3 regions of the Xanthobacter sp. AM11 genome follow, and region 1 is predicted to be linked to each of the others. Evidence: riboswitches for the same ligand, from Rfam matches in the RefSeq annotation. Region 1 holds a riboswitch; each other region holds the start of a gene.
What was found. A riboswitch is a leader RNA that binds a small molecule or an ion and turns the genes downstream of it on or off. The one in region 1 is predicted to bind cobalamin.

Region 1 (7,200 bases):
CTGCCCCGGGTCCGCGAGCCGCAGCACCAGTTCGTCGGCGCACAGGTTCAGCGACGCGATGCGCGCCGGCCGCTCCGCCCCGGCCGCCGCGGGCACGGCCGCGCCGAGGCCCGCCGCGAGGAGCAGGCCCGCGACCCGTGTTGCGCCCCGCCTTGCGGCCGGTGTTGCGGAACCTGCCATGGCCCCTCTCAATAGGTCAGCTTCAGCCCGCCATAGGCACCGAAGCCCGGGGCGAGAAAGCCGTTGGGGTTCTGGTAGCTCTGGTCGAACAGGTTGTCGATGCGGGCGAACACGGTGGTGTTGGCGTTGAAGCGATAATTGGCCGCCACGTTCACCGCCGTATAGCCGGGCTGGTCGATATAATTGGAGCTGAGGCGCACGATGTCCCACCAGGACGAGGCATAGACGAGGCTGGCGGAGAGGTCGAATGCGTCCGTCGGCCGCCAGCCCACCGTCAGGCTCACCTTGTTGTTGGGCCGCCGCAGCGGGTAGCACGAGGTGGCGTCGATGGGCACGCAGGCCGCGCCGAAGGGCTGGCCCGGCGGGGTGTAGCCCACCACGTCGGTATAGGTATAGTCCACCCGCACATCGAGCCGGTCCGTCACCGCCACCGCGACGAAGGCCTCCACGCCCTGCGTGGTGGCGCTGGAGATGTTGACGTTCTGGTAGGTCACCGGATCGTAGCTGATCAGGTTGGTGATGTCGTTGTGGAAGTAGGTGACGCCGAACAACACGCGCTCACCGAAGATCTTCTGCTCGAAGCCGGCATCCCAGCCGGTGCTTTCCTCGGGCTTCAGGTTCGCATTGCCGTAATAGGGCGCATAAAGCTGGTATAGCGAGGGCGCCTTGAAGCCGGTGCCGTAGCTCGCCTTCAGCCGGGTTCCCGTTTCCGGGAACAGGAGGGCGGGCGCAAGGCGGAAGGTGGTGTGGTCGCCGAAGGTGTCGTCGCTATCGTAGCGCACGTTGGCGGCATAGAAGAACCGCTCGGCCAGGGAGCCCTGATATTCAGCATAGGCGCCGGTGTCGCCGGTGGAGGCGTCCATCTGCGTATAAGCGGTGGAGGAACTCATGCTCTCGTCGCGCCGCTCCACGCCCACCAGCAGGTTCTGCCCCGGGGCGACGGCGAGGTTGGTGCGCAAATAGTAGGTCTGCCGGTCGCCCTCATAGTCCCCGTTGGAGCCTTCATTGGGCCCGGTGGTGGGGTTGGAGGAGGTCATGGCGCTGACGCCGAAGGTGGTGGTCAGCCGGTCGTCGAACGCGCGCCACACCCCCTCGCCCTTGGTGAAGAACATGCTGGCGAGGCTGGTGGAGGTCTGCGCCGCCGGAATGCCCACATAAAGCGGGGGCGGGTAGGTATCCGGGGTGAAGGCAAGCCGGCTGTCGATGTAGCGGGCAATGAAATTGACGGTCAGGTCTTCCGTGGCCGCATAGTCGAGGCGGGTGGAATAGGTCCAGTTGTCATAAGTATTGGGATTGGTGGGGTAGCCCGCCGGCACGAGGTTCTGCGGCGTCACCGCAATCTCGGTGGACGAGAAATGGGTGACGTTGAACGAATAGGCGAGTTTTTCCGCCTCGCCGCTCAGGCTCGCCGCCTGGTTGAAGGTGCCCAGGGCGCCGCCTTCCACATAGCCGGTGACCTTGGCCGGCCCCTCGCCCTTGCGGGTTTCCACCGACACCACGCCGCCGATGGCGTCCGAGCCATAAAGGCCGCTCTGCGGGCCGCGCAGCACTTCCACCCGGGCAAGGTCGCTGGCCAGAAGCTGGCCGAAATCGAAGGCGCCGTTGGGCGTGGAGGGATTGCCGGCGTCGATGCCGTCGATCAGCACCTTCACATGGTTGGAATTGGTGCCGCGGATGAACACCGAGGTCTGGCCGCCCGGCCCGCCGGTCTGCACCACATTGAGGCCGGGCAGGGAGTCCAGCACATCCGGCAGCGTGCGCTGCTGGCGGCGGTCGATGTCCGCGGCGGTCACCACGCTCACCGAGCTGGCCACCTCGTTCTCCGGCGTGGGAATACCGGTGGCGCTCACCACGATGGTGGGCAGGTCGATGGTGTTCTGGTCGTCCGCCGCCTGGGCGAGGGCCGGCACGGCGGCGCAGGCGAGGAAGGCGGGCGCAAGGAGAGCAGACGCACGGGAGCGGCGGGCGCGCCGGGTGGCGCGGGCGCAAAACGGAACGGCGGAAGGCATGTCGGCCTCGGCGGGACGAGTGGTCCGTCACCGCGAACGAGGCGCCCCGGCGGATAGGCAATCCGCCCGACCAACCACCATCAGGACACCCCGCCCGATGTGCACGCGCGTGACCACGGCTGACGGCAGGTCTCCTGGCTCGCGGGTCGTCGTTCTCTGCACCGCCTTCCCAGGCCCGAGGGCCCAGTGGCTGATGGCGCAGGACTCGCCGCTTACAGTTGCGGGGGCAGCCATGGCATCGCCGGTCTCCCGGCCCACCATGTTCCCTTTTCATCCAATAGGAACCGTCATGTTCACGCTAGCGTGAGCGACCCCGATGCGTCAACAACCCTGCCCCTGCGGGATCGGCGGCGGGCCGTGCCGGGGTGCCGCCGCGCCGGCGCAGGGCCGTGGCGCGAAAGGAAAAATCGTGCCGGGGCTTTGCCGGCGGCACGATTCGTTGTGAATTGGACACATGGCGCAGGCAAAATGGTTCGGCATCGGGAATCGCTGCTCGCGCGTCCTTGAGGGTGCGGCCGGACGGAGCACGCGCCCGGGCATGGATCCGGTTCTGGTGAGCGATGACCAAGAGCACCTTTCAGGCCGAGGACGGCGCGACACTCTCCTTCTCCGACACGGGGACGGGAGCGCCCCTGCTGCTTCTGGCAGGCCTGACCCGCAACGGGCGCGATTTCGACTATCTGGCCCGGCACCTGCACGGCGTGCGGCTGATCCGCCTCGACAGCCGCGGCCGCGGCGAATCCCAATGGACCGGCCCGGACACCTACAATGTGGCGCAGGAGGCGCGGGACGCCCTCGCCCTGCTGGACCATCTGGGGCTGGCGCGGGCGGCCATCATCGGCACGTCCCGCGGCGGGCTTCTGGGCATGGTGATGGCGGCAACCGCGCATGACCGCGTGGCCGGCCTGTGCCTGAACGACGTGGGCCCGGTGCTGGAGCGCGCCGGCCTGGAGCGGATCGGCGCCTATATCGGCATCGAGCCGGCGGTCGCCACCCTGGAGGAGATCGCCGACCGCATGCCGGCGGCCATGCCCGGCTTCCACAATGTGCCCGAGCTGCGCTGGGAGGAGGAGACCATCCGGCGCTACATCCAGACCACCCATGGCGTGACGCTTCCCTACGACCCGGACCTGCGCAAGTCGTTCGAGAAGGCCATGGCGGGCCCGCTGGCGGACGCCTGGCCGCTGTTCGAGGCCTGCGCCGGCATTCCGCTGGCCCTCATCCGCGGCATCAATTCCGACGTCCTGACCCGCGCCACCGCCGACGAGATGGCCGCCCGTCGCCCGGACATGATCCGCGTCGAGGTGCCGGACCGGGGCCACACCCCCTTCCTGGACGAGCCGGAAGCCCTCGGGGCCATCCACGCCTGGCTGGCGCTGTGCTTCCCGCAGCACGCGGGCGAGGCGCAGGCGGACGCGGCGATGGCATCATAGGCCCGTGCGCAACGGAGTTGGCCCATGGACAGACGCATCGCCGCCCCGCTGCTGGCCGTCGCCATGGCCCTGGCGGGTGGCGCCGCCGCCGGTGGGCCGGCACAGCGCCCGCCGGCCAATGCGGTGGCGGTCACCTCCTTCGCCGAGCTTCTCCCGCGCCCTTATTGCCTGCTGGGTGCCGCCGCCCGGCACCGAGGGCTTCGAGATCACGCTGCGCTTCGGCCTCACCGGCAAGGGAGAGGTGCGCGGCAAGCCGCTGGCCACCTATTCGGTGCTTCCCGGCCCGCCCGATCGCCAGCGCGCGTTCGTCGCGGCGGCCATGCTCGCCCTGCACAATTGCACGCCGGTGCTCATGTCGCCCGAATTCGCGCGGGTCGCAGCCTCGCGGGTGCTGACCCTCCGGCTGATTTCGGCGGGCCGCCGGGCCCAGGTCCCGGGCGCCGCGGCGGGCGAAGAGGGTTGCGTATTGTCCTGACATGGCCTGTAGAAGCGTTGCGGGTCCGATGCGAACCCGGATGCACTGCCTTGGAGAGTGAGATGGCCGACCTCGTTATCATTGCCTATGAGTCTGAGGCCAAAGCGGAGGCCGCGCGACAGGAGCTCCTCAAGCTCCAGAAGGAATATCTGATCGAGCTGGGCGATGCCGTGGTGGCGGTCCGGCAGGAGGACGGTTCGATCAAGCTTCACCAGATGGTGAACACCACCGTCGCCGGGGCGGCGTCGGGTGGCTTGTGGGGCGGCCTTGTCGGCCTTCTCTTCCTGAACCCGCTGCTGGGCATGGCCATTGGCGCCGGCGCCGGCGCCCTCGCCGGAAAGTTCACCGACGTGGGGATCAATGACGACTTCATCAAGCAGGCCAGCGCGTCGCTTGGCCCCAACCAGGCCGCCTTGTGCGTGCTGGTCGGCAAGGTGACCGCGGACAAGGTGGTGGCCGACATGGCCCAGTTCGGCGGCACCGTGCTCCAGACCAGCCTCTCCACGGAGCAGGAAGAGAAGCTCCAGGCCGCGCTGAAGGGCGCGTAGGGCCTATCGCGCGAACGCCCTCCATTATCCTTGTGGCGGGCGATGCACCGCCCCGGTGGGACCGCAGGCCGGCTCCCTCCGGGCGGGACCGCCTGCGTTCAGGTCCTGCCGTCGTGGCCCTGGCCGCGGAGCCACCGGCCGGAAAAGGTGCCGGCCGCGACCACCGCGTCGGGATTGCCCGGTTCGAGGGTGAGTTCGACGGTGAAAAGTCCGCTCAGCCCCCGGCGGCTGATCTGCGCCGCAGCCCCATGGACCGTCGCGCCGCCGGGCGCGGGACGGATGAAGGTGAGATCGCTGCCCATGGTCAGGATCGTGCCGTCGTAATAGCCCGCCGCACCGAAGGCCATGTCGGCCAGCGTCCACAGGGCGCCACCATGGCACGTCCCGTGGCCGTTCATCTGCTGCGGGCCGACCTCCATGGCGACCACCGCCCGCCCCACCCCGGCCTCGACGAGGCGCAGCGGCATCGTCCCGGAGAAGGCATTGCGGGCGAACATCCGCAGAATGCGTTCCCGCAGGCGTTCCGGCGACATCTCCTCATGCGACATGGCTGCGTCCGTCATCGCCTGGCCTGAATTTGAGCGACGCGCCGGCCACCGAAGGCTGAACCGCGCCGCGGGGCGGATCTTCGGACGCTTCCGGCAAGGCCGGCCACCGGCATGTGGAGGCCCTTCCGCGCGGCTCTGTTCCGTTTCGCCACCGGCATTCTGCGCGCCCGATCATTTGCGTCAATAGATTGCCACAACTCCGGCGCACCGGCGGCGGACCCGAGGCCCCCGGGACGGCTAGAGCGCGATCGAGGCCGCCTGGCGGCGGCTCCCTTCATGCGCAACGCATTACTTCACCAGCGGGCAGCCGCCTTCGTTGAGCGGGCGGAAGGCCTGGGCCGCCGGGATGGTGGCGATGGTCTCGTAGACGTCCCATTCGCCCTTGGACCGGGCCGGGGCCTTCACCCGGAACAGGAACATGTCGTGCACCGCGCGGCCGTCGATGCGCACCTCGCCCTTGCCGAACAGGGGATCGTCGATGGGCATCTCGCGCATCTTGGCCAGCACGGCCTTGGTGTCCTTGGTGCCGGCGGCCTCCACCGCCTTCAGATAGTGCATGATGGAGGAATAGACGCCGGCATGGACCTGCGTGGGCATCTTGCCCTTGTGGAGCGCGGCGAAGCGCCTGGACCAGGCGCGGCTGGCGTCGTCGCGGTCCCAGTAGAACGCCTCGGTCAGCACCAGCCCCTGCGCCAGCTTCAGGCCAAGGGCATGGATGTCGGTGATGAAGGTGAACAGGCCGGCGATGGACTGCCCACCCTGCACGATGCCGAACTCGGACGCCTGCTTGATGGCGTTGATCATGTCCTCGCCGCCACTGGCGAGGCCCACCACCTTCGCGCCGGAGGCCTGCGCCCGCAGCAGGAAGGAGGAGAAATCGCTCGTCCCCAGCGGATGCTTCACCGAGCCCAGCACCTGCCCGCCCGCCGCCTTCACCAGCGCGGCGGTGTCGCGCTCCATGGCGTGGCCCGAGGCCTGGTCCACCGCGATGAAGAACCAGCTGTTGCCTCCCTGGCGCACCATGGCCCCGCCGGTGCCGTTGGCATTGGCCCAGGTGTCGTAGGTCCAGTGGATGGTGTTGGCGGTGCATTTGGAGCCGGTGAGGTCGGCGGTCGCGGCGCCGGCATTGAGCTGGATCCTGTCCTTGTCCTTGACGATCTGGCTGACCGCGAGGGCCACCGGCGAGCCGGTGACGTCGCCGATCACATCCACGCCGTCCTGATCGATCCACGAGCGGGCGATGCCGGAGCCGATGTCCGCCTTGTTCTGATGGTTGCCCGAGACGATCTCCACCTGGATGCCCTTGTCCGCGCCCTTGAAATCCTCCACCGCGAGGCGGGCCGCCGCCACCGAGCCGGGACCTGCAAGATCCGCATATGGCCCGCTCATGTCGCTCAGAATTCCGATCTTGATCCGGGTGTCGGCCGCGGCGGGCCCAGCCCCCAGGGCGATGCCGGCCAAAAGCCCGCAAATGCTCATGAAATGACGCATGGCGTGTCCTCCCTAGCGGTGATTGCAGCTGTTTTTGTTGATGCTATTTATGTCAATCACATTCCATATAATATGTAAATATATTTGCTATTTTAGCGACCGCGGTTACCGTGCGCCTTCCGCAGGCGCGGAAAATTCCGCCGGGCCCGGATGACGAGGACAGGACGATGCAGGACTTCCACGTGCAGCCGGGCGATACCGCCGTCTTCACGAAAACGGTTGGCGAGAGCGACGTGTACCTGTTCGCCGGGATCACCGGCGACTTCGCCCCGAACCACGTCAACCGTGCCTTCATGGAACGCTCGCGCTTCGGCCGGCTGCAGGCCCATGGCGCGCTGCTGGTGGGCTTCATGTCCACCGTCGCCGGGATGATCGCGGCCCGGACGCCGCCGGAGGCAAACGAGATCGCCGTGGCCCTCGGCTACGATCGCATCCGCTTCGTCGCGCCCGTCTTCCTGGGCGACACGGTGACCACCCATTATCGCGTCAGCACGGTGGATGCCGTGCGCAGGCGCG
Region 2 (7,200 bases), 2.2 Mb from region 1:
ACCGCCCCGGACGTCAGAAGCGGGCGGTGTCGATGTGGCGCGGCGCGGAACGGCGGGCGGGCCCCTCGAGTCGCACCGCGCGTTCCATCTCTCCGGCGGCCTCGACGCGGGCGAGCTCGGCCTCGGCCGCGGCGAGGGCGGCGCGGGCCTCCTCCTGCTGCACCTTCAGGTCTTCCGCCGAGCGGCGCAGGTTGTCGCGCCGGGTGCGGGCGGCCAGGGCCAGCGGCGGATAGGCGAAATGGCGCGGATCGCTCTGGCCGGATCGCTCCTCCTCGGCGGCGATATCGCGGTCGAGGTCGCCGGCCATGCGCTCGAAATCGGCGATCATGGTGTCGATCTGCCCGAGCCGGCGGCGGGCGTCCTCGATCTGGAACTTCTTGGCACGGATCAGGGGGTCATGCGACTTCATCGCCGTCTACTCCGGGTACGCACGAGGGAATGCGCCCCGTGCGCGCAGCTGGAGACACGACCGGCGCCTAGTGGATCAAGGCGTTGTGGTTCGACCTGGTCGCGACAGATGGGGTCCATCTGTCGCGGTCGAACCACTAGCATCCCGCGCCGCCGTCCGTGCCCGGCCATGCCCGGAGCCCTTCGACCGGGAGAGAATGTCCGGCGAGGGTTGCCCTTTCCTTACCTCCGCGCCGCTTCCTGAGGAAAATCGCGGAGAAGGTGGTCCCGGCAACCAATCGTTTACCGCCTTCGTTAATGATGACGCTACGGTTCGGGTCACGCATCCTTGGGTGCGGGAGCCGGGCACCGCCCACAAGGCTCGGGCGGCGTGGGACGGTGGATGCGGCGGCCTGTGGAAAAACCTTAAGTGCCTGAAGATGATTCAGTCTTCAGCTCTCTGCACAAAGTTTTTTCCGCGGGGCCTTGTGGACGAGAATCGGCTTCTGTTAACGATTCTACACACGTATCGCGAATCACCCCCGACGGCCGAGCAACGAAGGTCGGCATCGCCGCCTTTCGCGTAGTTGCGAGGAAAGGGATAGCCATGCGCGTTCTGCTCATCGAGGACGACAGTGCTACGGCCCGAGGCATCGAATTGATGCTGAAGACCGAGAGCTTCAACGTCTACACCACCAACCTCGGTGAGGAGGGCGTGGATCTCGGCAAGGTCTACGAATACGATATCATCCTTCTGGACCTGAACCTGCCCGACATGTCGGGGTTCGAGGTCCTGCGCTGCCTGCGCGTGGCGAAGGTGAAGACTCCCATCCTCATCCTCTCCGGCCTCGCCAACACGGAAGACAAGGTGAAGGGCTTCGGCTTCGGTGCCGACGACTACCTCACCAAGCCCTTCCACAAGGACGAGATGGTGGCGCGCATCCACGCCATCGTGCGCCGCTCCAAGGGCCACGCCCAATCGGTGATCCAGACTGGCGACCTGATCGTCAACCTCGACACCAAGACGGTGGAGGTGGAAGGCAACCGGGTGCACCTCACCGGCAAGGAATACCAGATGCTGGAGCTGCTCTCGCTCCGCAAGGGCACCACCCTCACCAAGGAGATGTTCCTCAACCATCTCTATGGCGGCATGGACGAGCCCGAACTGAAGATCATCGACGTGTTCATCTGCAAGCTGCGCAAGAAGCTCGCCAATGCCTCCGCGGGCAAGAACTACATCGAAACCGTCTGGGGCCGCGGCTACGTGCTGCGCGAGCCCATGCCCGGCGCCGAGCGCATCGCCGTCTGATCACCCCCTCCTCGCATCCGCCGCCGAACAAGCCCCGCAGCCGCGGGGCTTTTCTTTTGGCGCGGCCACGGGCCGGGGCATGAGGCTCATGGCAGGGCGGTGAGCGTCACCGTGTCGCCGTCCTGGGCGAAGGCCACCGCGAGGGCGCAGTCGCGGGCCAGCATCCCGGCATAGAAGGGCTGCACCGAATGGGCGTCGAGCCCGTCCGGCGGCACCGCCCCGCCCACCAGCGCCTCCAGCCCCTGCGGAATGCGCGCGCTGACGCCGGTGGAGGCGATAGCAAAGCCCATCTGCTCCCCCGCGCCGATCGCGCCCACATGGATGACGCCGCCGCGCGGAATGGTATTGCCGGCCAGCAGCACCAGGTTCAACAGCAGCTTCACCCGGTTCTTGGGCAGAAGCTCTCGCGGCAGGGCCCAGTCCACCTTGGTGCGGTCATCCTCGATGACGCCGCGGACCACCTGCTCGGCGTCGCCGAGGTCGAGGCGCGCCCCGGCCGAGCCGGCGGCGCCGAACGCCAGCCGGGTGAACTGCAGGCGCGCCGAGGCCTGCCGGGCGCTCCTGGCGATGAGGTCGAGGGCGACTTCGCGCATGTCCGCCGCCTTCTCGTCCTCCAGCACCTCGAAACCGTTGATGATGGCGGCCACCGGGCTGATCACGTCGTGGCAGACGCGCGAGCACAGCAGCGCGGCGAAATCGAGGGTCGAGCCGGCGTTGCGGTCGGCGTCGGGCTGGGACGACGTGGACGAAGGCCTGTCGGGCATGGACATGGCGGCTCCCGGACGGCGACGGCGGGGGCGGCCGCGCGCGGCACCAGCGGAACGCGTGCCCGAATCCGTCTGGACAAAGGTCGGCTCTGATACACCGCCCGCCGCCGGGGCGAAAGCTGCACCGCCGCGGGCGCCCCGGGCGGCATTTGACAATCTCCCCCGCCCTGCCTTTAGTGGCCGGGTCGAAGGTCCCGTGTTTTGCCACGGGCGCAAAAGGGAATGCGGTGCGGGCGGGGCAACCCTCCTCATGCCGCGGCTGCCCCCGCAACTGTAAGCGGCGAGCCCCCGCCAGACGCCACTGGAGCCATCCGGGAAGGCGGCCGGGGCACTGACCCGCGAGCCAGGAGACCTGCCTTCGACGAGGTCCGCGCCGGGCGGGGTGCTCCGGTTCTGCGTCCCTTAAGCCCGTCTCGCGCGGGCAGCGCGCACCCTTGGGATGGAACGGGTGGAGCGCGGCAATCTTCACGAAACCGCGGCAGTGGATGCGACCGGGCAGGACAGCGCTCCCCCGGCGCCGGCCGCCACCGGCCCGGCACCGGCCCCCGTCACCCTCTTCATCTGCACCAGCTGCCGCGACGCGGCGGCGGATGCCGACCTTGCCGCCGACGGCACCGCCCTTGCCGCAGCTGCGGCGGCGGCCACGGGCGGCGACGCGGCGCCGGGCGTGAGCGTGCGGGGCGTGCGCTGCCTTGCCAATTGCAAGCGCGGCCTGTCCGTCGCCATGGTCCGTGCCGACGGCTGGACCTATGTGTTCGGCGACCTTTCCGCCGCCGATGCCCCCGCCCTCCTGGAAGGCGCCCGTCTTTTGAGCGAGGCCCCCGACGGGCTGATGCCGTGGCGCGGCCGGCCCGATCCCCTCAAGCGCGGGATGATCGTGCGCATCCCGCCCCTTTCCCTCTCCGAGGATACCTGATGTCGTCCCTCGCCCGGGTGCCCTGCACCATCGTCACCGGCTTCCTCGGTGCCGGAAAGACCACCCTCATCCGCCACCTTCTGGAGCATGCCGGCGGCCGGCGCCTCGCGGTGATCGTCAATGAATTCGGCGACGTGGGCATCGACGGCGAGATCCTGAAGGGCTGCGGCATCGAGAGCTGCGCCGAAGACACCATCGTCGAGCTGGCCAACGGCTGCCTGTGCTGCACCGTGGCCGACGATTTCGTGCCGGCGCTGGACCTCATCCTGGCCCGCACGCCGCGGGTGGACCACATCCTCATCGAGACCTCGGGCCTCGCCTTGCCCAAGCCGCTGGTGCAGGCATTCCAGTGGCCGGCCATCAAGGGCCGCGTCACCGTGGACGGCGTGGTGGCGGTGGTGGACGGCCCGGCGCTGGCCCAGGGCCGGGTGGCGCCGGACCTCGCCGCCCTCGCCGCCCAGCGGGCGGACGACGCCAGCCTCGACCACGACGACCCGGTGGAAGAGGTGTTCGAGGACCAGATCGCCTGCGCCGACCTGGTGGTGCTCGCCAAGGGCGACCTCCTGGACGCCGCCGGCCTCGATGCGGCACAGGCGGCGGTGGCCCGCAGCCTGCCGCCCGCGGTGAAGCTGGTGCGCGCCGTGGCCGGCCGGGTGGACCCGGCGGTTCTGCTCGGCCTCGGCATCGGCGCGGAAGACGCCATCGACGCCCGTCGCACCCATCATGACGACGAGGCGGACCACGACCACGACGAGTTCGAGAGCGTCGTCCTCCCCCTCCCCGAGATTGCCGACCCCGCCGCCCTCGCCGCCCGCGTGGTGGCGGCCGCGGCAACGCCGGACGTGCTGCGGGTGAAGGGCTTCGCCGCAGTGGCGGGCAAGCCCATGCGCCTGCTGGTGCAGGGGGTGGGCCCGCGGGTGTCGCACCATTTCGACCGGCCGTGGGGCGGGGAGGAGGCGCGGCGCGGGGCGCTGGTGGTCATCGGCCTGAAGGGCTTCGACCGCGCCGCGGTGGAGCGGGCCATCCTGGGCTGAAGACAGGCCCGGGCCGGGGCCGAGGGACACCCATGCACATCCTTTCCACCACATCGACGACGCTGGAGGATCTGGCCGAGCCGGTGGATCTCGCCCAGCCGCCCGGCGACATGGTGGCGCTCTCCTTCACCGACAGCGACCTGCTCGCCCTTTCCGCCGCCTGGCGGGCGCGGCGCGACAGCCTGCCCAGCCTGCGCCTCGCCCGGCTGAAGGACCTGCGGCACCCCATGTCCGTGGACCTGTGGACGGCCAAGGTGGCGAGCCACGCCCGGGTGGTGCTGGTGCGCCAGCTGGGCGGGCTCGACTGGTGGCGCTACGGCGCCGAGCAATTGGCCGCCCTGGCCCGCGCCCGCGGCATCGCGCTGGCTTTGCTGCCGGGGGAGGACCAGGACGACCCGCGCCTCGCCGCCCTCTCCACCCTGCCGGCGGACGATCTGGCCCTGTGGCTCGGCCATTTCCGCGCCGGCGGCCCGGACAACATGGCGGCATTGCTGGCGCGCATGGCGCAGGCGGCGGGGTTCGGCGCCGGCGCCCCCGTGCCCCCGCCGCAGGCCGTGCCGGCCATCGCCGTGCATCGTGCCGGCCACGCGCTGGCGCCGGCCGACGCGGCCTTCCGCGCGGCCTGGGCCGACCCGCGGCCGAAGGCGCTCGTGCTGTTCTACCGCTCCCAATGGCTGGCGGGCGACACCGCGCCGGTGGACGCGCTGGCCGAGGCCCTCGCCCGCCACGGCATCTGCGCCGTGCCCCTGTTCCTGCCCAGCCTGAAGGCGCCGGAGGCCCGCGCCGCGGTGCGCGCGGGCGTGGCCGCCCTTGATCCCGCCGTCATCGTCACCACCACCGCCTTTGCGGCCGGCGATGCGGGGGAACTGTTCCCGGCGGGCGGGCCGCCGGTGCTCCAGGCGGCGCCCGCCACCACCGCCCGCGCCGCCTGGGCTTCGAGCCCGCGCGGCCTCTCCGCCGCCGACCTCGCCATGCATGTGGTGCTGCCGGAGCTGGACGGGCGGGTGCTGGCCGGCGCCCTCTCCTTCAAGGATTTCGCCCCGGCCGACGCCGACCTCGCCTTCGCCCCCGCCGTGAACCGGCCGGAGCCCGATGCGGTGGCCCATGTGGCGGCCCGCGCCGCCGCCCTCGTGCGCCTTGCCGCCACGCCGCGCGCACAGCGGCGGATCGCGGTGATCCTGCCGGACTATCCGGGCGCGGAAGGCCGCAGCGGCTATGCGGTGGGCCTCGACGTGCCGGAGAGCGCCCGCCGCCTCCTGGAAGCCCTGCGCGCGGCAGGCTATGCCACCGCGCCGCCCCCCGCCGATGCGAAGGCGCTGCTGGCCGCCATAAACCCGGCCCCGGCCCTGCCCCTCGACACCTACCGGCGCTTCCTCGCCACCCTGCCGCAGGCCGCGCGCGCCGCGGTCATCGCCGCATGGGGGCCGGCCGACGCGGATGCGGAGCTGAAGGACGGCGCCTTCCACTTCCGCCTCGCCCGGCTCGGCCACCTCACCCTCGCCTTCGCGCCGGATCGCGGCACGGCCCTGGACCGGCGCGCCGATTATCACGACGCCGCGCTGCCGCCGCGCCATGCCCTCCTGGCCTTCGGCCTGTGGCTGCGGGAGGGGCTGGACGCCCACGCGGTGGTTCACCTGGGCGCCCACGGCACGCTGGAATGGCTGCCGGGCAAGGCCGCCGCCCTCACCCCCGCCTGCTTTCCACAGGCGGTGATGGGGGCGCTGCCGGTGGTCTATCCCTTCATCGTCTCCAATCCCGGCGAGGCGGCGCAGGCCAAGCGGCGGCTCGCCGCCGTCACCATCGGCCACCTGCCGCCGCCGCTCGCCGCCGCCGGCCTCGGCGCGGCCGAGCAGCGGCTGGAACGGCTGGTGGACGAATATGCGCAGGCCGACGGCCTCGACCGCCGCCGCCGGGAGCGCCTCGCCGCCCTCATCGTGGAGACGGCGGGGGAAACCGGCCTTGCCGCCACCGCCGGCGTCACCACCGCCACCGATGCGGACGAGGCCCTGCGCCGCATCGACGCCTGGCTGTGCGACCTGAAGGACCTGGCGGTGAAGGACGGGCTCCATGTCTTCGGCCACGTGCCGGAGGCGGAGGCCGACCCCGCCCGCCGCGCCAGCGGAGCGGCGGAAACCCGCGCCCTGCTGGCCGCCCTCGATGGCCGCTTCATACCGGCGGGGCCGGCCGGCGCCCCAGCCCGCGGGCGGCGCGACGTGCTGCCCACCGGGCGCAATCTCTTCACCGCAGATCCGCGCACCCTGCCCACCCCCACCGCCTGCGACCTCGCCCGCAAGGCCGCCGACGAGGCCCTGCGCCTGCTGCTGCAGGAGCATGGCGACTGGCCCCGCGCGCTGGTGATGGACCTGTGGGGCAGCGCATCCCTGCGCACCGGCGGCGAGGAGATCGCCCAGGGGCTCGCCTTCCTCGGCTGCCGGCCGGTGTGGGAGGCCGCCACCGGGCGCGTCACCGGCATCGAGGTACTGCCGCCCGCAGTGCTGGGGCGCCCGCGCATCGACGTGACCTTCCGCATCTCCGGCCTGTTCCGCGACATCTTCCCGGCCCAGATCGCCCTCCTCGACGCCGCCGTGCGGGCCGTGGCCGGGCGGGAGGAGGCGGCGGACGAGAACCCCCTCGCCGACGCCCGGCGCCGGGGCGAGCCCCTCGACCGGCTGTTCGGCTCGGCGCCGGGGGCCTATGGCGCGGGCATCGAGGCCCAGCTCCAGCGCGGCGCCTTCGCGGACCGGGCCGAGCTGGGGCGCGCCTATCTCGACGCCGCCTCCCACGCCT
Region 3 (7,200 bases), 760 kb from region 1:
GGTGGAGGTGGAGGCGTGAACCGCCTTGCCCGCCTGGTCTGGCCGCGCAGCCTCGCCGCACGCCTCGTGCTGCTGCTGGTGGCGACCCTCGCCGTCGCGCAGATGGTGCTGGTGCTGGTGCTGCAGACCGAGCACGACAGCATTGTGGTCGGCATCGTCCGCGGCCAGGCCCTCGGCCAGACGGTGACGCTCACCCGCCTGATCGAGATGGCGCCGCAGGATGCCGACCGGCTCGCCAGCGCCTTCGTTTCGCGGAGCGCCTGCGCCTGGGTCTCCACGCAGCCGCCCGAGACCCGCACCCCGACCCGGGCCGAGGAAAGCCTCGCTCACCTGTTGCAGCGGCGCCTGCATGGCGTCGGCAAGGGACGGCCGGAAGTGCATATCGACACCGCCGGGACCTGGGAGCGGCGCTGCCCGCGGCAGCGCGCGGAGGCACTGCCCTGGGTCCGCAGGGGGGGCGACGGCAATGCGCCCCCCTCGGACGGGCTGCGCAGCGGCCTCGGCGTGGTGGCCCTGAGCGTGCCCCTCTCCGACAAGCGCTGGCTCCACATGACCACGCTGGTGAGCCTGCCCGGCATCTGGAGCCGCCCGGCCCTGCTCTCCTTCCTGATCTCCTCCCTCGCGGTCTCCTGCGTCACCATCGCCTGCGTGCGGCTGCAGACCCGCTCCCTGCGCTCCCTCGCGGACGCCTCGGAGCGGTTCGGCCGCGGGGAGAAGGTGGCGGCCCTCGATGTGCATGGCCCCTCCGAGGTGGCGGCGGCGACCCTCGCCTTCAACACCATGCAGGAACGGCTCAGCCAGTTCATGCGCGACCGCATGCGCCTGCTGGCCGCCATCAGCCACGATCTGCGCACCCCGTTGACGACGCTCCGGCTCAAGGCGGAATTCGTGGACGACCCGGAGGTGCGCGCCGACATCGTCGCCACCATCGACGAGCTCGTCGCCATCTGCGAGGCGACGCTGGCCTTCACCCGGGCCGAGGCCACCAGCGAGGCCACCCAGACCGTGGACCTCGACGCCCTGTGTGCGGACGTGGTGGAGGAATTCGCCAGCGTCGGCGCCGATGCGCAGATGAACGAGGGCATGCATGCCCGCTTGGCCTGCCGCCCCGTCGCCCTGCGGCGCGCGCTGCGCAACCTCGTGGACAATGCCGTCCGCTACGGCCGGCGCGCAGAGGTTTCCATCCTGCAGCCCGCCCCGGGCATGGTCGCGATCCGGGTGGAGGACGGCGGGCCGGGCCTGCAGGAGGACCAGCTGGAACAGGCCTTCGCGCCCTTCGTGCGCCTGGAGCCCTCGCGCAGCCCGGAAACCGGCGGCATGGGCCTCGGCCTCGCCATCGCGCGCAGCATCATCAAGGCCCATGGCGGCGAACTGACCCTGGCGAACCGGCCGGAGGGAGGGCTGCGGGCCGAAATCATCCTGCCCACCGCATCGGCGGCCGCGGGCGCTTAAGCCCTTGACGCTTGTCATCCGAAAACTGCGGGGTCGCCTCCTGGCGGACTTGGCGCGATCTGCTCTCCGATCGGCACCGCGGCGGACGGCTTGACAGGGGGCATGGTTCCGGCGCCCTGTTGCCCATGCGAACGGTGGTGCGGATGCAGCGCATCCGCACTGAAACGGGAACGGGGAAAGGGCGCATCTGCGCCTTAAGCCCCGACCGCCCCCGCGACTGTGAGCGGCGAGCGGCCTTCCAAGGCGTCACTGGCACGGGCTTTTGCCCGCGCCGGGAAGACGGAAGGCCTGCTGTGACCCGCGAGTCAGGAGACCGGCCGGACGCAGGGTGTCAATCTGGCGGCCGTCGGGTGAGACGGCGGAGGACAAGGCAATGCATATCGAACCCGGTCTCGTGGACGGCGGGAAAATCTGGCTCAGCTACGTCACAGCGGCGGGCGCCGTCGGCTATAGCCTGAAGCTCGCGCTCGACGCGGCGCGTGAACGCGGGGTGCTGTCGCTGGCGACGCGCAGCGCGGCGGCCACCGCCCTCGTCTTCTCTTTCTTCGAGGTGCTGCCGCACTATCCGGTGGGGGTTTCCGAGGTCCACCTCATCCTCGGCTCCACCTTGTTCCTCATCTTCGGCGTGGCGCCGGCTGCCATCGGGCTGGCGCTCGGCCTGCTGGTCCAGGGCCTGTTCTTCGCCCCGTTCGACCTGCCCCAGTTCGGCATGAACGTGACCACCTTGCTGGTGCCGCTGTTCGCCCTCACGGCGGTGGCGCGGCGCATCATCGCCCCGCACACGCCCTATGTGGAGCTGAAGTATCGCCAGGCGCTGGCGCTCTCCACCACCTACCAGGCCGGCATCGTCGCCTGGGTGGCGTTCTGGGCGCTCTACGGCCAGGGCTTCGGCGCGGAAAACCTCGCCTCGGTCACCGCGTTCGGCGGCGCCTACCTGCTGGTGATCGTGGTGGAGCCGCTGGTGGACCTCGCCGTGCTGGCGGCGGCCAAGGCCCTCAACGGGCTGAAGGGCACCCCCCTGTTCGAGCGCCGGCTTTACGACGCTGCCTGAGGCGGCGTGCCCGCGGGTGCGCTTCGTCTCACCCCATCCCTGCGCACGCCGGCGGTCCTCCCGCCGGCGTGTCTCGTTTTGACAGCCTCCCACGAAGACCGGCGGGCCTCGGTGGAAGACCGGGGCCGGGCGGGCGCCGCCCCCGGCGTCACTCCAGCCCGGCGATGCGTGCGCTGTAGCGCCGGGTCAGTTCGCGCACGGCATCGCTGCCGACGGGCGTGAGGTGAACCCAGGTCCGCCGCCGGTCGGTCTCATCGGGCAGGCGCTGCACCAGCGCCTGCGCCTCCAGCGCCTCCAGCCGCCGCAGCGCCGTGGTGACGGAAGTTCCGGCCGCCGCGCACAGGGAGGTCACCGACAGCCGCTGGCCGGATTCCTGCGCCAGGGCAAGGTCGAGCATCATGTCCCAGGCCGTGTCTCCCACCTTCTTCTCGGGAAACAGCCGCTTTCGGTCAATGCGCATGCCCAGCAGCGCCTTGAGATGGCCCACCGGACTGCCCGCCTGCGCGGCGGTGCCGGCGCGCTCGGCGAAGATCGCCCGGGCCCGGCGGATCGCCGCGGCGAGGTCGGCGATGTCGAAGGGCTTCTGCAGGAAGTCCACCACGTTCAGCCGCAGCGCGGCCACCGCCTTGTCCAGGGTGGCGGCGCCGGTGATGACGACCCCGGCCACCGGCGTGTGCAGCCGCACCTGCTGCAGGCGCTGCAGAAGCTCGATACCATCGATATTGGGCAGGCCGAGATCGGTGACCACCACGCCGATGTCCGCATTGTTCTCGACAATGTCGATGGCGCTGGCGGATGTGCTGGTGCACAGCACGGGAATGCCGGCTGCGGCAAGTCCCTCACGCACCTCCACGAGCAGGTCGCGATCATCATCCACGATCAGGGTGGACGCGCGTTCCATCTGCGTTTCCCGTCCCAGCAACAACGGTCCTTCGGTCATCGGCGAGCTTCAACGCGCCTGCAGGCGCAAGCCGCATCCGGCTGCCCGACGCGCTCCAACTTATTGGATAGAGACGGATGACCTGCCCACAGGGAAACGCCGATGCGATTCCCTGTGGGCAGGTCCGGCTCCAGGCGAAACAGGAAGCCCTGGATGGCCACATTATGGCGGCTTGCGATCATCCGCAGACCCTCAATCGTTTCAACCCCTTCCACCACCAACCCGGACCAGGCCGTGCCGAAAGGGACAGGAGGGCGCGGCGCAATCTACCGTGACATATCCTATTTGGGAGCATGGCGGATGAATGGCGCATCGATCTTGATCTCGCGCACAAGCGGCCGGGAAAGTTGCAGCCGCCCGCGCCGTCCCTCGCCCGGATCGTCGCGGACGGGCCCGCATCGTCCCGGGCACGATGGCGGCCGGGGCTGATGGGGGTCAAGACCGCCGCACCGAAGATCGGCCGAGGCCCTGATCTTCGGATACAAGACTTCACGATATCCATGTTTAAATAATTTGAATGGAAATTTATTTATCAATTTCAACCAATTTGCATGGAAACAGTGCGTAAATCTCATGTAAATACACAATTATTTTCATCATATATTTCAACAATGCTTCATTGATTTCATTCGAAAGGAAAATATATCCAATTTGGATGCAGTTTCGCTAACGTATGCAACTTAAGTGTGATAGCTTCCAACAATTAAGTGCTGGCGACCTCGCATTGAGGTCACCGCCGGCAAGGCCCCATTGCTCGACGCCATCCGCGAAGCGAGGGGCATGTTCACAATCCCGGATCCCGTGCCTAGCCCTGACCGGCACGGGAGGGCGGGTCGGGTGGACGCCAGAGATGGCAACCTCCGGCCCGTTCAATCTTCCCGCGGGGGGGAGGGGAGAGGAAGGGGCTGGATGCGACGGTTCGCAGCCCGCATCCAGCCCCTTCCGATCGTTCCGTGGCCGTGCCACGCCGCCGATGCCTCGCCAGCGGGAGCCATCGGTATTGACGCAACCGTGCAGCGCCTGTCCATTCCAGCCTGAAGCCAACGGCAGGGCCTGCCGCAGATCGACGGTGCTGGCATGAGCTGCGTTCTGATCGTCGACGACGAGCCGGAGTATCTGGACGAGCTTTTGGAAGCGCTCGGCTTCGAAGGCATGTCGGCGGTTGCGGTGCCGAGTGCGGCAGCGGCGCTGGAGGCGCTTGCGCGCGATCCGCAGATCACCATCGTGCTCACCGACATGCGCATGCCGGACATGGACGGCATCGCCATGATCCACAGCCTACGGAAGGCCTTTGCCGCCCGTCGCCTCGACTTCCTCGTCATGACCGGACATGCCGCCGAGACGGACATGGCGCGGGCGATGGCGGCCGGGGTGCGGCGCTGTTTTCCCAAGCCCCTCGCCTTCGATGACCTTCGCGACACCCTGATCGCCCTGCAGGACGGGCAAGATGCGCCTGGATGAGCCCATCGCCGGCGAGGTCCGGCGCCTCCTCGACCCGGTGACCCTCATGCTGGCCTCGCTCATCTTCCTCGTGGGCGTCATTCCCTTCGGTGCGGCGCTGGTGCTTTACCAGATCCAAAGCCGTGCCGAACTGGCGGAGGCCGAGGCCAGCGCACACAAGACCGCAACCTTGCTGATGCGTAGCTTCGAGCAGGTGGTGGAACCCATCGACGCCCTGCTGCAGAACTTCGCAAAAGGCTACGACAGCCGGTGGACGCCGCAGGAGACCTATGAGGCGCTGCGCAGCTTCACCCTGCCGGCGGCCGTCGTGCAACTGGGGGTCACCGACGCCGCCGGGCTGCTGGTCGCTTCAAGCCTTGCACCGCCAGGACCACCGGCGGTGGACCTCTCCGATCGCGAGCACATCCGCGTGCAGATGGGCCGGGCGCCGGCAAAGGCAGACCTGTTCATCAGCAAGCCGGTGCTTGGCCGCGTCTCCAACGAGTGGACCATTCAGCTCACGCGGCCGCTGGGCGATGCGCATGGCCACTTCGCCGGAGTGGTGGTCGCCTCCTATGCCATCAGCGACTTCATCGACTTCTATAAGCAGCTGCGCATCGAGGACCATATGGTGATCGCCCTGGTGGGCCTCGACGGCATCGTGCGTGCCCGCGCCGCCGGCCAGACCAGCTTCGGCGACGATGCGTCGAAAAGCCCGGCGTTCCGTGCCGTGATGGAGCACAAGCAGATCCAGTATGCCTTCACGAGCCCCTTCGACGGGGTGGAGCGCGTCGGCTACATGATCCGCTCCAGCCGCTATCCCATCATCGTGCTGGTGGCCTACTCCCTGGCCTATGTCCGCCAGCAGTCGGCCGACTTCCGCACCGCCATCTGGGGCACCGCGCTCGGCCTCTCCGCCGCTTTGCTCATCGTCGTCATGCTCGGCGGCCGCTACCTCAAGCTGCAGCGGCGGCTGAAGGCGCGGGAGGTGCAGGCCCTGGCCCGCCAGCGCGAGGCCGATGTCCTCGATGCCATCAGCCGCGTGCCGGGCATTGCGGTGATGCATGTCACCGCAGACGGCGCCACGGCGGTGGGCGGCGCCTCCTCCGGGCCGCTGGGCCCCATCCTGCGGTCATTCCTGCGCAGCAGCCGCTTCCGCACCCTCGCGGCGGGCCTTGAGGAGCCGCGGCTGCGCAACGAGCACCTCTCCGACGGGACGCGGGAGCTGGAAGTGGAAATGGTGGTGGCGCCGCTCGCCGGCATCGACGACGAGCCCGCGGGGATGACCCGCAAGGACCTCGTGGTGTTCGCCATGGACCAGACCGAGCGGCGCCTGGAGGAGAACAAGCTCTACCAGATGTCCAAGCTCGCCTCACTGGGGGAAGTGGCGACCGGCCTCGCCCACGAGATCAACCAGCCCCTCGGCGTGATCCGCCTCGCCGCCTCCAATGCACTGAACGGCATGAAGGCGGGACTGCCCAAGGAGCACCTCGCCGCCAAGCTCGAACGGATCATCCAGCAGACGGCGCGCATGAGCCGCATCATCGACCACATGCGCATCTTCGGCCGCAAGAGCGAGGAACAGTTCCAGCCATCCCACCCGCTGGATGCGATCAATGGCGCGCTGCAGATTGTCGGGGCCCACTTCCGCCTGGAGAATATCGAGCTGCGCCAGCACCATGAGGGCGCACTGCCCCAGGTGCTCTGCCGCCAGGACCAATTGGAGCAGGTGCTGATCAATCTGCTGCAGAATGCCCGCGACGCGGTCAACGCGCGCCGTGCGCGATCCGGCGCCGACGTCCCGGGCCGCATCCTCGTGCGCACGTCGTTCGAGACCCGGCCCGGGCTGACGCCGATGGTGCGCATCGACGTGGCGGACAATGGCGGCGGCATCCCTGCGGACCTGATGGGCCGGGTGTTCCAGCCCTTCTTCACCACCAAGCCCCCGGGCAAGGGCACCGGCCTCGGCCTTTCGGTGAGCTTCGGCATCGTGCGCGACCACCAGGGGTCCCTTTGCGTGGCCAATGATGCCGAAGGCGCGGTCTTCACCATCCGCCTGCCCGCCGCCACACCCGACGCCTCCTCCGCGCCCGACGACCTCACCGCCGGCATCCTCGGCTGAGCCGGACCTTGCCCGCGCACCGGCGGGCCGGGCACGGTCGTGCGGGGAAGGTGTTGGCGCGCACCTGGCCCGGCCTGGTGCGCGCCAAGGGCCTGTTCTGGCTGGCGACGCGTCCCGCCCGGGTGGGCGAGATGAGCCTTGCCGGCGCCATCTGCCAGACCGGCACCATCGGCCGCTGGTGGGCGAGCGTGTCCA

Region 2: another riboswitch for cobalamin. It lies ahead of ACI7BZ_RS13100 (DUF1636 family protein); the one in region 1 lies ahead of ACI7BZ_RS03080 (TonB-dependent receptor plug domain-containing protein).
Region 3: another riboswitch for cobalamin. It lies ahead of ACI7BZ_RS06655 (energy-coupling factor ABC transporter permease); the one in region 1 lies ahead of ACI7BZ_RS03080 (TonB-dependent receptor plug domain-containing protein).

What each region holds. Positions count from the first base shown of each region.
Region 1 covers NZ_JBLAOA010000001.1:646,156-653,355, forward strand. Annotated here, with positions in the region: gene ACI7BZ_RS03075 (ABC transporter substrate-binding protein) at 1-180, opposite strand, end outside; gene ACI7BZ_RS03080 (TonB-dependent receptor plug domain-containing protein) at 189-2,189, opposite strand; cobalamin riboswitch at 2,297-2,493, opposite strand; gene ACI7BZ_RS03085 (alpha/beta fold hydrolase) at 2,750-3,622, shown strand; gene ACI7BZ_RS03090 (UCP034077 family protein) at 3,741-4,097, shown strand; gene ACI7BZ_RS03095 (DUF1269 domain-containing protein) at 4,160-4,645, shown strand; gene ACI7BZ_RS03100 (PaaI family thioesterase) at 4,744-5,193, opposite strand; gene ACI7BZ_RS03105 (ABC transporter substrate-binding protein) at 5,482-6,672, opposite strand; gene ACI7BZ_RS03110 (MaoC/PaaZ C-terminal domain-containing protein) at 6,852-7,200, shown strand, end outside.
Region 2 covers NZ_JBLAOA010000001.1:2,842,449-2,849,648, reverse strand. Annotated here, with positions in the region: gene ACI7BZ_RS13115 (flagellar export protein FliJ) at 14-409, opposite strand; gene ctrA (response regulator transcription factor CtrA) at 995-1,696, shown strand; gene chpT (histidine phosphotransferase ChpT) at 1,783-2,466, opposite strand; cobalamin riboswitch at 2,636-2,837, shown strand; gene ACI7BZ_RS13100 (DUF1636 family protein) at 2,912-3,379, shown strand; gene cobW (cobalamin biosynthesis protein CobW) at 3,376-4,413, shown strand; gene cobN (cobaltochelatase subunit CobN) at 4,446-7,200, shown strand, end outside.
Region 3 covers NZ_JBLAOA010000001.1:1,410,354-1,417,553, reverse strand. Annotated here, with positions in the region: gene ACI7BZ_RS06665 (response regulator) at 1-19, shown strand, start outside; gene ACI7BZ_RS06660 (ATP-binding protein) at 16-1,452, shown strand; cobalamin riboswitch at 1,568-1,788, shown strand; gene ACI7BZ_RS06655 (energy-coupling factor ABC transporter permease) at 1,826-2,503, shown strand; gene ACI7BZ_RS06650 (response regulator) at 2,652-3,404, opposite strand; gene ACI7BZ_RS06645 (response regulator) at 4,521-4,904, shown strand; gene ACI7BZ_RS06640 (ATP-binding protein) at 4,891-7,005, shown strand; partial or broken gene ACI7BZ_RS06635 (hypothetical protein) at 7,056-7,139, shown strand.